Regions from separate parts of the Blastococcus sp. SYSU DS0541 genome, predicted to be linked through region 1. Evidence: riboswitches for the same ligand, from Rfam matches in the RefSeq annotation. Region 1 holds a riboswitch; each other region holds the start of a gene.

The links. A riboswitch is a leader RNA that binds a small molecule or an ion and turns the genes downstream of it on or off. The one in region 1 is predicted to bind S-adenosylmethionine.
Region 2: it holds a riboswitch for S-adenosylmethionine, as region 1 does, so the genes downstream of both, ACI794_RS13230 (bifunctional o-acetylhomoserine/o-acetylserine sulfhydrylase) here and thrC (threonine synthase) in region 1, are expected to answer to the same signal.
Region 3: it holds a riboswitch for S-adenosylmethionine, as region 1 does, so the genes downstream of both, ACI794_RS07985 (putative leader peptide) here and thrC (threonine synthase) in region 1, are expected to answer to the same signal.

The regions. Positions count from the first base shown of each region.
Region 1 is NZ_JBJHAD010000003.1:293,320-298,128, reverse strand. Features, by position in the region: gene ACI794_RS05840 (alpha/beta fold hydrolase) at 1-927, shown strand, start outside; gene ACI794_RS05835 (ABC transporter permease) at 1,014-1,880, shown strand; gene ACI794_RS05830 (HAD family hydrolase) at 1,989-2,810, opposite strand; SAM riboswitch class I at 2,869-3,003, shown strand; gene thrC (threonine synthase) at 3,016-4,317, shown strand; gene ACI794_RS05820 (cold-shock protein) at 4,491-4,691, shown strand.
Region 2 is NZ_JBJHAD010000011.1:50,467-55,275, forward strand. Features, by position in the region: gene ACI794_RS13220 (mechanosensitive ion channel family protein) at 52-948, shown strand; gene ACI794_RS13225 (hypothetical protein) at 945-1,430, shown strand; SAM riboswitch class IV at 1,519-1,634, shown strand; gene ACI794_RS13230 (bifunctional o-acetylhomoserine/o-acetylserine sulfhydrylase) at 1,678-2,970, shown strand; gene metX (homoserine O-acetyltransferase MetX) at 2,972-4,048, shown strand; gene ACI794_RS13240 (YdeI/OmpD-associated family protein) at 4,088-4,687, shown strand; gene ACI794_RS13245 (threonine aldolase family protein) at 4,692-4,809, shown strand, end outside.
Region 3 is NZ_JBJHAD010000005.1:151,707-156,515, reverse strand. Features, by position in the region: gene ACI794_RS07990 (NAD(P)/FAD-dependent oxidoreductase) at 1-917, opposite strand, end outside; SAM riboswitch class I at 1,774-1,868, shown strand; gene ACI794_RS07985 (putative leader peptide) at 1,875-1,949, shown strand; gene ACI794_RS07980 (methionine ABC transporter ATP-binding protein) at 2,087-3,103, shown strand; gene ACI794_RS07975 (methionine ABC transporter permease) at 3,100-3,759, shown strand; gene ACI794_RS07970 (MetQ/NlpA family ABC transporter substrate-binding protein) at 3,822-4,637, shown strand; gene ACI794_RS07965 (TetR/AcrR family transcriptional regulator) at 4,759-4,809, shown strand, end outside.

The sequences.
Region 1 (4,809 bases):
CAGGTCGAGCCGGACGGCGAGGACGTCCCGCTGCGGTTCACCGGCGTGACCAAGGCCTACAAGGACGGCTTCGTCGCCGTCCGTGACCTCTCGTTCGAGGTGCGGCGCGGCCAGGTGCTCGGCCTGCTCGGGCCCAACGGCGCCGGCAAGACCACGTCGTTGCGCATGCTGATGGGCCTCATCAAGCCCACCGAGGGGCGGATCAGCATCTTCGGGCACGCCGCCGGTCCCGGCGCCCCCGTGCTCTCCCGGCTCGGTTCGTTCGTGGAGGGCACCGGCCTGCAGCCGCACCTCTCCGGCCGGGACAACCTCACCCTCTACTGGGCCGCCACCGGACGTCCGGCCGAGGACGCGCACATGGCGGAGGCCATCGAGATCGCGGGGCTGGGCGCCGCCATCGACCGGCCGGTGCGCCGGTACAGCCAGGGCATGCGCCAGCGGGTCGCGATCGCCCAGGCGATGCTCGGGCTGCCCGACCTGCTGGTCCTCGACGAGCCGACCAACGGGCTGGACCCGCCGCAGATCCACGCCATGCGCGAGGTGCTGCGCTCCTACGCCGCCACCGGCCGCACGGTGATCGTCTCCAGCCACCTGCTCAGCGAGATCGAGCAGACCTGCAGCCACGTCGTCGTGATGGCGAAGGGGCAGAAGATCACGCAGGGCACCGTGGAGGAGATCGTCGGTACCGGCGGCTCGGTGCTGGTCGGCCTGGCCGACGAGGCCGACACCGACCGGGCGGTCGCCGTCCTCTCGTCGCTGCCGGGGGTGACCGCCGGGCGCACCGACGAGGGCCTCGTGGCCGAGCTCGACGGCGCCCGGCGCGCCGACGTGCTGCAGGCGCTGGTGGCCGCGGGGGTCGCCGTCGAGCAGTTCACGCCGCGACGCCGGCTCGAGGACGCCTTCCTGGCGCTGGTGGGGGAGTCGTGACGACGGGCGCCCGCGAGGACGACGGTCGAGGGGGCCTCGCAGGGAGCGCCAGCGACCGGGGAGCGGATCGAGGCCGGAGTCCAGCCATGACGGAGCACGTGCAGCCGACCGGCGCGGTCGCCGGCTACCGGCCCGAGCGCACGCTGCGGTTGTCGGTCGAGCTGCGCCGCCAGTTCAAGCGGCGGCGCACCCTCGGCGTCTTCGCGCTGATGGTCGCGCTGCCCCTGGTGCTCATCGCCGCGCTGCAGCTGGGCGCCAGCGAGGAGGCGGCGGAGAACACCCGGATCAACCTGGTGGACGTCGCGACGGCGAGCGGGCTGAACTTCACCCTGTTCGTGCTGTTCGCGACCACGGGCTTCTTCCTCGTCGTGGTCTACGCGCTGTTCTTCGGTGACACCGTGGCCGTGGAGGCGCAGTGGGGGTCGCTGCGGTACGCGCTGGCCACCCCGGTCCCGCGGATGCGCCTGCTCCGGCAGAAGTGGCTGGCCGCGCTGGTGCAGTCCGTCGCCGCGCTGCTCACGCTCGCGGCGGTGGCGGTGGTCGCCGGGGGCATCGCCTTCGGCTTCGGCGACATCACGACGCCGGTCGGCGTGGGGATCGACCAGGGCGAGGGCATGCTCCGGCTGGCCGGGATGCTCGGCTACCTCGCCGTCCACCTGCTCGTCGTCGGAGCGCTGGCGTTCTGGTTCTCCACCATCACCGACGCGCCGCTGGCCGCGGTCGGCGGCGCGGTGTTCACCATGGTCGTCTTCGCGATCCTCGACCAGGTCGAGCAGCTGGGCTCGATCCGCGACTGGTTCCCGACGGCGGAGGAGTTCGCCTGGACCGACCTGCTGCAGACGCCGGTCGACGACGGCGACCTGTTCCGCGGCGTCATCCAGTCGCTGGTCTACATCGCCGTCTTCACCGCACTGGGCTTCCGGCACTTCGCCCGCCGCGACGTCACGTCGTAGCTGTCGCCCTGCCGGCGACACCGCGGGCAGGTGCCGTCCCGGCCGGCGTGGAGCCGCTGCGTCGCGCCTGCGCGGACCCCTCCGGGGCCCACTCGGCACGACGCGGCGTCACAGGCTCTGCCGCACGGCCTGGGCCCAGCCCTCGCCCATCGCGTCAGCGGTGACCGAGGCGTTCGGGACGGCGGCCAGCGCGTCGGCCATGCCGTCGGCGGCGGCGCCGTTCGCGGTGATCCACAACCGGCCCACCGCGGGCGCCATCTCCAGGTCGCTGACGCTGTCCCCGATGGCCACGGCGTCGGCGGGGGAGAGGCCGCGCCGCTCCAGGTCCCAGGCGATCGCCGCGCCCTTGGAGATGCCGCGCGGCATCAGGTGGTAGACCCGCGGGGGCCCGGCGTCGGCATCCAGCCCCATCCAGGAGGCCCGCTGGATCGAGCCGTTGTCCTTCAGCGTCAGCCAGCCCGCCCCCCGCTCGGCCAGCCAGGCGTCGACGGCGAGGGGGTCCAGCCGGCCGCGCAGGAGCGCGTCCGCGGCGTGGGTGGCGTGCCACGGCGCGTGCCACTCGATCCGGCCGGGGTGCTCGGCGAACAGGTCCTCGACGATCCCGAGCTCGGCCATGACCTCCATCGGCGTCCGGTCGCCGTACTGCGGGGGCAGCGCGCCGCGGAGCCGGTGCGTGTTCCGGCCCGAGCCCCAGCCGATGGTGGCGCCCAGTTCGGCGATCGCGCCGTCGGCCGCGAAGATGCGCGCGGCCTCCACCACCTGCTCGTAGGTGCGGCCGCTGACCAGCACCAACGCCACCCCGGCGCGGTGCAGGTCGAGCAGCGCGCCGGCCGGCCCGTCGGTCAGCTCCCGCCCCTCCGTGTGCCAGAAGGAGCCCCGCGGCCCCACCATCGTGCCGTCGAGGTCGGTGTAGACGACGCGCGCGCTCACCGGGCCATCCTGTCCGGCCGTCGGGCGCCGCGCGCCACTGGGTAGAGTCCACGCCGTTCACTCATCCAGAGGGGCAGAGGGACACGGCCCGATGAAGCCCCGGCAACCGCCGCCTGCAGCGCTCCGCGCGACGGGCGGGAGGTGCCAATTCCGTCCCGCGCGGCTCGACGGCCCGCAGCGGGGAAGATGAGGAGGTAGTCGTCGCATGACCCTCACCGCTCCCGGTTCCGCCCAGGCCGACTCCAGCGCAGGCGGCCCGGTGCCACCCTGTCCGGCCCGCGGGCTCGTCTGCCGCAACTGCGGCGCCACGTTCGGCCTCATCGCCCAGCACGCCTGCGCCGAGTGCTTCGGCCCGCTGGAGGTCGACTACGACCCCGAGCTGATGAAGGCCGTCACCCGCGAGCAGATCGAGGCCGGGCCGCAGAACATCTGGCGGTACGTGGCCCTGCTCCCGGTGGGCCAGCACCCGGCCGACCGGGTCACGCTCGACCCCGGCATGACCCCGCTGGTCCGCGCCGACCGGCTCGCCGCCGAGCTCGGGCTCACCGGCGGCCTCTGGGTCAAGGACGACTCCGCCAACCCCACCCACTCCTTCAAGGACCGCGTGGTCAGCCTGGCCGCGACCGCCGCCAAGGGGCTGGGCTACACCAAGATCGCCGCCGCCTCCACCGGCAACCTGGCCAACTCGGTGGCCGCGCACGCCGCCCGCGTCGGCCTGCCGTCGTTCGTCTTCATCCCGAGCGACCTCGAGCCCGGCAAGGTGGTCCAGTCCGCGGTCTACGGCCAGACGCTGGTCGCCGTCGACGGCTCCTACGACGACGTCAACCGGCTGACCAGCGAGCTCGGCGAGACCGACGAGTTCGAGGACACCGCGTTCGTCAACCAGAACGTCCGGCCCTACTACGCCGAGGGCTCCAAGACGATGGGCTACGAGATCGCCGAGCAGCTCGGCTGGCGCATCCCCGCCCAGGTCGTCATCCCCATGGCGTCCGGCTCGCTGCTGACCAAGGTCGACAAGGCCTTCCGCGAGCTGACCGCGGCCGGCATCGTCGAGGCGTCCGAGTGGAGGATCTTCGGCGCCCAGTCGGCCGGGTGCGACCCGATCGCCACCGCGTTCGACAACGGGTGGGACGTCGTCAAGCCGGTGAAGCCGACCGGGATCGCCAAGTCGCTGAACATCGGCAACCCCGCCGACGGCCCCTACGCCCTGGACGCCATCCGGCGCACCGGGGGTGCGGTGGCCCGCGTCGGTGACGACGAGATCGTGCAGGGCATCCGAGACCTCGCCCGCACCACCGGCGTCTTCGCCGAGACCGCCGGCGGCGTGACCGTCGCGGTCCTGCGCAAGCTCGTCGAGGGCGGGCAGCTCGACCCGGCCAAGGAGACCGTCGTCCTCAACACCGGCGAGGGGCTCAAGACCCTCGACCCGCTCGAGCCGGTCGTCGGCCCCACCCACCGGGTGGAGCCGTCGTTGAAGTCGGTGCGGGCCGCCGGCCTCATCGGCTGATCCGCGTCGCCCGATCCGGCAACACAGCGGCGGAGAACCACGTGCACCCGGTGGGTGCTGATGTACCTTCTCGCGCGGTTCCAGTTCCATGTTCGTGATATGCGGGCGGAAGAGCTAGGCCCGGTCCCCCGATCCAGAGGGGCCGTCCGCACGCACGAAACGTGGGAGCACACGTGGCACAGGGCACCGTGAAGTGGTTCAACGCCGAGAAGGGCTTCGGCTTCATCGCCGTCGACGGCGGCCAGGACGTCTTCGTCCACTACTCGGCCATCCAGATGGACGGGTACAAGAGCCTCGACGAGGGTCAGCGCGTCGAGTTCGAGGTCGTCCAGGGCTCGAAGGGCCCGCAGGCCGACGCCGTCCGCAGCGCCTGAGACACCCGCGGCACCGGAGGCCCGGTCCCCCTCGAGGGGGCCGGGCCTCCGTCCGTCCTTGCACCCGCCGGGGTGGAGTGCCAGACTCGGTTCTGGCACTCGTACCCTTTGAGTGCCA
Region 2 (4,809 bases), on a different contig from region 1:
CGGTGAGCATGGTGGGAGGGTCGCTTCCCCCGACGAACGGAGTGCCGCCACGTGGACGCGTTGAGAGACGTGCTGGACTGGCTGGCCGGGCGCGGTCTCGAGGTCGTGCTGATCGTGCTCGGGTCGGTGCTGCTCGCCCGCTTCGTCGGCTGGGTCGGCGACAAGATCACCGACCGGATCGACCGGAACTCCACCGGCGGCGACGCGCTCGTCCGGTCGGAGGCCGCCAAGCACCGCCACTCGCTGACCCAGGTGCTCACCTGGGCCCTGGTCGTGCTCATCTACTCGATCTCGGTCTTCTTCATCCTCGACCGCCTCGGCATCCCGGTGACCGGCCTCGTCGCGCCGGCGACCGTGCTCGGCGTCGGTCTGGGCTTCGGCGCGCAGCGCATCGTCGGTGACGTGCTGGCCGGGTTCTTCATCATCACCGAGCGCCAGTACGGGTTCGGGGACGTCGTCTCGATCCAGGTGGTCGGCGGGGGCGACCCGGCGAACGGCACGGTCGAGGACGTCACGCTGCGGGTCACCCGGATGCGCTCGCCCGACGGCGAGGTCGTGACCATCCCCAACGGCCAGATCGTCAAGGTCATCAACCTGTCCCGCGACTGGGCGCGCGCCGTCGTCGACGTCCCCCTGCCGACCACCGTCGACGTCAACCGGGCCAACGAGGTCCTGCGCGGGGTGGGCCGGGAGGCGTTCCGCGACCCGGCCATGCGGCCGCTGCTGCTCGACCCGCCCACCGTGATGGGCGTCGAGACCCTCGGGTTGGACGAGGTGAACGTGCGGGTGGTCGCCCGCACGCTGCCCGGCAAGCAGTTCGAGGTGGGCCGGGACCTGCGCGCCCGCATCGTCCAGGCGTTCCGCAGCCAGGGCATGCAGGTGCCGCCGCCCACGACGGCGCCCCTGGCGCAGGACGGCGCGACGGCCGTCCAGGAGGGGGTCCGGTGAAGACACCCGACGAGCGCCGCGACCCGGCCGCCCGCGCCTCCGAGGAGCCCACCGTGAGCACCGCCCCCGCCGCCGCGCCGGGCTCGCCCGCCGACTCGCCGTCGCCGGCGCCGCGGCACGGCTGGTGGGCGTCGATCCCCCGGCACCTGGGCCGCGCCCGCACCTCCACCGTCGTGCTCGCCATCCTCTTCGTGGCGGTCTTCGCCCTCTGGCTGAACGTCAAGCCCCCTGCGCAGGGCGCGCCCGCGACCGGGGAGACGGCGGTCACCGAGCCGACCGACCCGGCGGGCACGACGGAGCCCACGCAGACGGAGGAGACGCCGCCGACCGAGGAGCCGGTGACGACGACGCAGCAGCCCGAGCCGACCACCTCGCCCTCCGCGCCCACCACCACCGCGCCGGGCACGACCACCACGGCGCCGGAGACGCCCGCCCCCGCGCCGACCGGCGGCACGGGCGAGGAGACCGCGCCCGGCTCCTAGGACCGTGGGCCGCTGTTTCACGTGGGACATCGCTGCCCGAGTCCGGGCGGGTGTGCGTCGCCCGGCGGAGCGTCCTAGGATCACGTCGGCTCCTGAGAGGCAGCGCGAAGCACCTGGCTGGCTGCCCGGCAACCTCAACTCCGTCTGAGGTGCTCCAGGGGAAGAGCCGGCCGGTCGGCGCCCCGCCCCCGGCAAGGACGGAGCTCCCGTGCGCCGCGGGATCTCCCGCGAGCGAAGGAGACGGCGCATGACCGACCCGCAGAGCTGGAGCTTCGAGACCCGGCAGATCCACGCCGGCACGAGCCCCGACCCCACGACCGGCGCCCGCGCGCTGCCGATCTACGCGACCACCGCCTACCAGTTCCGCGACACCCAGCACGCGGCGGACCTCTTCGCGCTGGCCGAGATGGGCAACATCTACACGCGGATCATGAACCCGACGCAGGATGCGCTGGAGCAGCGCGTCGCGTCGCTGGAGGGCGGCGTCGCCGCGCTCGCCGTCGCCTCCGGCCAGGCCGCGGAGACCCTCGCCATCCTCAACCTCGCCGAGGCCGGAGACCACCTCGTCGCGTCGGCGTCCCTGTACGGCGGCACGTACAACCTGCTGCACCACTCGCTGCCGAAGATGGGCATCACCGTCTCCTTCGTCGAGGACCCCGACGACCCGGAGAACTGGCAGTCCCTCGTGCAGGAGAACACCCGGGCCTTCTTCGCCGAGTCGATCGGCAACCCGAAGGGCGACATCCTCGACATCGAGACCGTCGCCGGCGTCGCCCACCGCAACGGCGTCCCGCTCATCGTCGACAACACCATCGCGACGCCCTACCTGGTCCGGCCGCTGGAGTTCGGCGCCGACGTCGTCGTCCACTCGGCCACCAAGTACCTCGGCGGCCACGGCACCGTCATCGCCGGGCTCATCGTCGACGGCGGGTCGTTCGACTGGACCGGCGGCCGGCACCCGATGTTCACCACCGCCGACCCCACGTACCACGGCGTCGTCTACGCCGACCTCGGCGCACCGGCGTTCGCGCTGAAGGCCCGGGTGCAGCTGCTGCGCGACCTGGGGCCCGCGGTCTCGCCGTTCAACGCCTTCCTGGTGGTGCAGGGCATCGAGACGCTCTCCCTGCGCATGGAGCGGCACGTGCAGAACGCGCAGCGGGTGGCCGAGTTCCTCGAGGCCCACGACGCCGTCGAGCGGGTGAACTACCCGGGGCTGCCGTCCTCGCCGTGGCACGCCGCGCAGCAGAAGTACGCGCCGAAGGGCGCCGGCGCCGTCCTGACCTTCGAGCTGCACGGCGGCGTGGAGGCCGGCAAGCGGTTCGTGGAGGCCCTGGAACTGCACAGCCACGTCGCCAACATCGGCGACGTGCGCAGCCTGGTGATCCACCCGGCCTCGACGACGCACTCCCAGCTCACCCCCGAGGAGCAGCTGACCACCGGCGTCACGCCGGGCCTGGTGCGCCTCGCCGTGGGCCTGGAGGGGATCGAGGACATCCTCGCCGACCTCGAGGCCGGCTTCCGCGCCGCCAAGTCCGCCTGACGTGGGCGGGTGGGCCGAGGGGGATCCGGCGGGCGGCCGGCGCTTCCTCGACCTGCCCGCCCCGTTCGAGCTGGAGCGCGGCGGCAACCTGCCCGGCGTGCGGATCGCCTACGAGACCTGGGGGACGCTCGCCCCGGACGGCGGCAACGCCGTGCTGGTCGAGCACGCGCTGACCGGTGACAGCCACGTGGTGGGCGACCGCGGGCCGGGGCACCCGACGCCCGGCTGGTGGGGCGGCGTCGTGGGCCCGGGCGCCGCGCTGGACACCGACCGGTTCTTCGTCGTCTGCGCGAACGTCCTGGGCGGCTGCCAGGGGACGACCGGGCCGTCGTCACCCGCGCCGGACGGGCGAGCGTGGGGCTCGCGCTTCCCGGAGATCACGGTCGGCGACCAGGTCCGGGCCGAGGCGGCGCTCGCCGACGCGCTGGGCGTCCAGCGCTTCGCCGCCGTCGCCGGCGGCTCCATGGGCGGCATGCGGGCACTGGAGTGGGCGGTCCGGTTCCCCGGGCGGGTGGCGGGGCTGTTCTTCCTCGCCTCCACCGCCGTCGCCTCGGCCGACCAGATCGGCACGCAGACCACCCAGCAGGCGGCCGTGCGCGCCGACCCCCGCTGGCGCGGCGGGGACTACCCGCCGGGGGACCCGCCGGCGGACGGCCTCGACGTCGCCCGCCGGATCGCCCACCTCACCTACCGCAGCGCCGCGGAGCTCGAGGCGCGTTTCGGCGCGCGCCTGCAGAAGGACGGCCGCTTCGCCGTCGCCTCCTACCTGCAGCACCACGGGGCCAAGCTGACCCGCCGGTTCGACGCCGGGAGCTACGTGGTGCTCACCGAGGCCATGAACAGCTGGGACGTCGGCCGGGGCCGCGGCGGCGTGGAGGTGGCGCTGGCCGGCGTGACCGCCCGCGCCCTGGTCGCCGGCGTGGACAGCGACCGGCTGTACCCACCGGAGCAGCAGCAGCGGGTGGCCGACGCGCTCGGCGTGCCGCTGCGGCTCATCGGCTCGCCCTACGGGCACGACGGCTTCCTGGTCGAGACGGCGGCGGTCGACGCGCTGCTGCGCGAGCTGCTCGCGGGCTGACGGCGCCCGGCTGTCGCACCCGGGGGCCAGGATGGCGGCGTGCCGACGCCGACGGACCTGCCGATGCTGCCGTTCCCCGACCAGCCCGCCTTCGAGGCCTGGCTGGAGGCCGAGCACGCCACCGCCCCGGGGCTGTACGTGCAGATCGCGCGCAAGGGCTCGGGCATCCGCTCCCTCACCTCCGCCGAGGTCGTCGAGTCGGCGCTCTGCTTCGGCTGGATCGACGGGCGCGGGCTCCGGCTGGACGACTCCTACCACCTGCTGCGGCTCACCCCGCGCCGCCCGCGGAGCGTCTGGTCGCAGAAGAACGTCGCCACCGTGGAGCGGCTGATCGCCGAGGGACGGATGCGCCCGGCCGGACTGGCTGCGGTGGAGGCGGCGCGGGCCGACGGCCGGTGGGAGCGCGCCTACCCGGGCGCGGCCACCATCACGGTGCCCGACGACCTCGCCGCCGCTCTGGACGCCGAGCCCGGCGCGCGGGCCGCCTTCGATGCCCTGGACGGGCAGAACCGCTACGCCGTCCTGTGGCGGGTGCACACCGCCGCCACCCCCGCCGGTCGGGCGAAGCGGGTCGCGGCCTGCGTGGAGCGGCTGGCCGCGGGCCGCCCCTTCCACCCCCCGCCCGGCGGGCGAGACTGACCGGGTGGACGACGACCTCCTCGCCCTGCGCGATGCCTGCACCCGCGCGCTGACGGGGCACGGCGACTGGCGCCCGGCCGACCTGCTGGCCACGGTCCCGCCCGGCACCGCCCCCGACCGGT
Region 3 (4,809 bases), on a different contig from region 1:
CGGTTGGTGGTGCCGCGGTGGGCCCGGATCGGCGACACCGGCTCTGCGTCGGCGACGGCATCCGCGATCACCGGGTGGCGCAGGCTGCGGGCGAACGCCCTCCAGCCGTCCTCGTCCGTCGGCGGGTGCTGGCCGGCCGCGCCCATCAGGCAGACCATCCACTGCCCGTCCTCGATCGGGAACAGGTAGCCCGTGCGTGGGATCGACGGCGGCTTGGAGGAGAGCATCACCGCCTTCCAATCAGCGCTGAAGCCGTCCGGCATCCGGAAGACCCGGGTGGCGTAGGCGATCTTCGGGTCCACCTCGGTCACCGGTGGAGAGGGATGACCCAGCTCCCGCAACCAGGCCACGGCTCGAGAGCCCCGCCCGGCGGCATCGACCACCACGTCGGCCGGGAGTTCGAACGGGGATCCGGCCCCGCTCACCGGACGCACCCTGACGCCGGTGACACCGCTGCCGTCCCGAGCGGGACGCACACCGGTGACCTCGTGGCCGTCCAGGACGTCGACCCCGGGCAGCTGCCTGACCCGGCGGCGCACCGTCGTCTCGAACACCGGACGGCTGGCCGAGACCACCTCCCAGCCGGGCGCCCCCCGGTCCAGCCACCCCGCCGGCGTCAGGATCAGGATGTCGCTGGGGACGCGCATCTGCACGGCGCCGGCCGCCTGCAGCTCGGTGACGTATCCCGGGAGCAGGCCGTCGATGAGCCGCAGGCCCCGAGCGAGCATGACGTGGAACTGGTGATCCTGCGGCACGCCGCGCCGGTGCTGGGTCCCGTCGGGCAGAGTGTCCCGGTCCACCACGACGACGTCCTCGAAATGGTCGGCGAGCACACGCGCGGCCAGCAGCCCCGCCATGCTGCCGCCGACCACCACCGCACGGCCCGTTGCCTGCTCCTGACCACCCGGAACAGCCATGGTGCCCTCCTCCGGTGCGAAGCCGGTCCCGAGGCGGCAGCCTGGCACGGGCCCGGAGGCGGTGACAGGCCTCCTACCACGCACCACCGCCCGTCCGCGTGGTCCTCACCGTCACGGAGAGGCGCGGAGACGCTCGGTGAGACGGCGGCTCCGGGGCGGCGCAACGACCACTCGGGTGCAGCCGGCCGCACGTAGCCGGATCGAGGGGCCTGCGTGACGATCGAGCCCATGCACGCCGGATCGGTCGCGAGGTCTCATCCGGCGGTGACGCGGCCACGGGTCCGAGGCGCCTGATCAGAAGCCACCCACACCGCCACCGCCGAGGACGGCTCCCGGTACGTCTCCGAACGGGGCGCCGGTGCGCTTCCCGCACCGCCGGCAGATCTTGTCGTCCGGTCCCGACGGCCGCTCGCTGCCCGGGTGTCGCTGGACGTAGGAGTGGAAACCGAACCGACACCGCAGTGGCTTCCGAGTCATGGGCGAATGCTAGGAGCCGCCGGTCCCGCCAGGGAGGGTCGTACGGCCCGGCGAACCGGGCCTGCGCCGAGGACGTCGGGCCGGTTGGATCCGTCGCCCGGGTAGGGGCCGGCGGTCTCGTCGGGGATCTCGCCGGACGCCGTGGTCGCCGACGCCGACGATCCGGCAGCGCCGGACGAGCCGCCGGAACCGGTACCGCAGGCGGCCAGGCCGACCCGCGGGCTGAGCAGCGTGACATGGCTGCTCCTCGGTCGGGGTGGTCGGGATCGCGGACCACGCTCGGGCGCCGGCCCGCCCACCGGCTGCAGATCTGCTGTGTGAGTGACGTCGCAGGTCGCGGACGGGAAAGCCTCTGATCCGCTCCGTAGACTCGGCCCCGCAACCATCCGGAGCGGCTGAGAGACCTGGCTCGTCGACGTCGCAGCAACCCCCCGCATCGGCGGGCGCGGGTGCTACTGCCAGGACCGATGGAGGAACACCATGCGGTACGAGCTGCTCTCGTGGGCCCGCCGGCACGTCGACCTGTGCCGCACCGGCACAGCCATGTGCCGCTGAGGCCTCCCGCCTCCTAGCGACGCCCGCCCTGCTCGACGGCGGGCGTGCAGCCCCAGCCGCCACGCACCGCGGGCCGCCACGCCGTCGCCGGCGTCGCCGCCCGCCCGTGCCTGCTCAATCCCCGAGGACCGCATCCCGTGATCGAACTGAAGGACGTCCGCAAGGTCTTCCCCGCCCGCGGGCGGGCCGGCGAGGTCGTCGCCGTCGACGGCGTCAGCCTGTCCGTGGCCCGGGGCGAGTTCGCCGGCGTCGTCGGCCCCAGCGGCTCGGGCAAGAGCACGCTGGTGCGCCTGGTCAACCTGCTGGAGCGGCCCACGTCGGGCTCGGTGACCGTCGACGGGCAGGTGCTCACCGAGCTGCCCGACGAGCAGGTCCGGCAGGCGCGGCGCTCCATCGGGATGGTCTTCCAGCACTTCGAGCTGCTCGACTCGCGCACCGCGGCGGGCAACGTGGAGCACCCGCTGGAGCTCTCGGGCGTGGGCCGGACGGAGCGCAGACGGCGGGCCGGCGAGCTGCTGGACCTCGTGGGGCTCGGCGACCGCGCCGACGCCCGCCCCGCCCAGCTCTCCGGCGGCCAGAAGCAGCGCGTGGCGATCGCCCGCGCGCTGGCCGTCCGCCCGAACGTGCTGCTCTGCGACGAGGCCACGTCCGCGCTGGACCAGGCCAGCACCACCGGTGTCCTGGAGCTGCTGCGCCGGGTGCGGGACGAGCTCGGCCTCACGGTCCTCCTGATCACGCACGAGATGTCCGTCGTCAAGGCCGTGTGCGACAGCGCCGTGCTCCTGGACCGGGGGCGGGTGGTCGACGGCGGCCGGCTGGCCGACGTCCTCACCCGGCCGGGCTCCCCGCTGGGTGATGCCCTGCTCCCGGCACCGGTCGCGGACGCCGGTGCCGGGCACGACGGCGCCCTGCTGCGGGTGACCGTCACCGACCGGACCCCGGAGACCGTCGTCCTCCGGACGTTGATCGGGGAGCTCGGCCTGGCCGTCGAGATCGCCGGCGGATCGGTGGAGACCGTCGCCGGTGGCCGCTACGGCCGGCTGCTCCTGCGGGTCAGCGGGGGGATGGCGGGCCTCGACGACGCCGTGCACCGGCTGCGGGCCGGCGGCGTCCTCGTCGAGCGCGTGGCCGCGACCGCCGAGGTGGCCCGGTGAGCGACTGGAACCGCATCTGGCCGCAGCTGCTGGACGCCACCTGGGAGACCCTCTACATGGTCGGCGTCGCGGCGCTGGTCACCGTGCTGCTCGGCGTCCCGCTGGGCGTGCTGCTCACCGTCACCGCGCCGGGCGGGCTGGCCCCGCGGCCGTTGCTGCACCGGCTCGTCGGCCTGGTCGTGAACCTCGGCCGTGCGCTGCCGTTCATCATCCTGCTGGTCCTCGTCGCCCCGGTCACCCGCGGCATCGTCGGGACGACGATCGGCTCCACCGCGGCGATCGTGCCGCTGACCATCGGCGCCGTCCCGTTCCTCGCCCGGCTGGTGGAGACCAGCCTGCGCGAGGTCGCGGAAGGCAAGGTCGAGGCGGCGCTGTCCATGGGTGCCCGCCGGCGCGACGTCGTCCGCACCGTGCTGCTGCCGGAGGCCCGGCCGTCGCTGGTCGCCGGCGTGACGATCACCGTCGTCGCGCTGATCAGCTACTCGGCCATGGCCGGTGCGGTCGGTGGTGGCGGGCTGGGCGACTTCGCCATCCGCTTCGGCTACCAGCAGTTCCGCACCGACATCACCCTCGCGACCGTCGTCCTCCTGCTGGTCATCGTCCAGGCCCTCCAGTGGGCCGGCGACCGCTGGGCGCGCTCGCTCGCGCACGCCTGACCCGACCTCCACGGCGGCCACCCGGCCGCCGTCGCACCCCACTCCCGAGGAGAACCACCACCATGCGCACCCGCTTTCCCGCCCTGCTCGCCGCCTCGGCGATGACGGCCCTGCTCGCCGCCTGCGGCGGCGACGCCGAGCTCTCCGCGGCCGACGAGCCGCTGCGGGTCGGCGCTTCCCCGGTCCCGCACGCGGAGATCCTGCGCTACATCGACGAGAACCTCGCCGAGGACGCCGGCCTGGACCTGGAGATCGTCGAGTTCACCGACTACGTGCAGCCCAACGTCGCCCTGGACGACGGCTCCCTGGACGCCAACTACTTCCAGACCATCCCGTACCTGGAGGAGCAGGAGGCCAGTGCCGGCTACGACTTCCAGGCGCTGGAGCCGGTGCACATCGAGCCGCTCGGCATCTACTCGAGCACGCTGACCGACCTCGCCGACCTGCCCGACGGCGCGACCGTGGCGATCCCGAACGACCCGACCAACGCCGCGCGGGCGCTGCGGCTCCTCGAGGCCAACGGCCTGATCGCCCTCGCCGACACCGGCGACGCCGCGCCGACCTCGCTGGACATCGAGGGCAACCCGAAGAGCCTCGAGATCTCCGAGGTCGAGGCCGCGCAGGTGCCCCGGTCGCTGGCCGACGTGGACATCGCGGTCATCAACGGCAACTACGCCATCGAGGCCGACCTGGTCCCGGCCGAGGACGCACTGGCGCTGGAGGAGGGCGAGGGCAACCCCAACGCCAACCTCCTGGTGGTGCGCACCGGCGACGAGGGCGACGAGCGCATCCAGGAGCTGGAGGAGCTGCTGCACTCGGAGGACGTGCGGCAGTTCATCGAGCAGAACTACGAGGGCGCCGTCCTCGCCGCGTTCTGACCGGGGCATCCTGACCGCCGGGGCGGGGCGCCCGCTCGGACGCCCCGCCTCGCGCACCGCCCCGGGGCGCATCTGTACGCTCGTTCCTATGAGATCTCCGCCGGCTGGACGAGCCCGCCCCGTGGGCGCCGGTCCGGCGCCGGTCCGCCGTCCGCGCCGGCACGACCCCGGC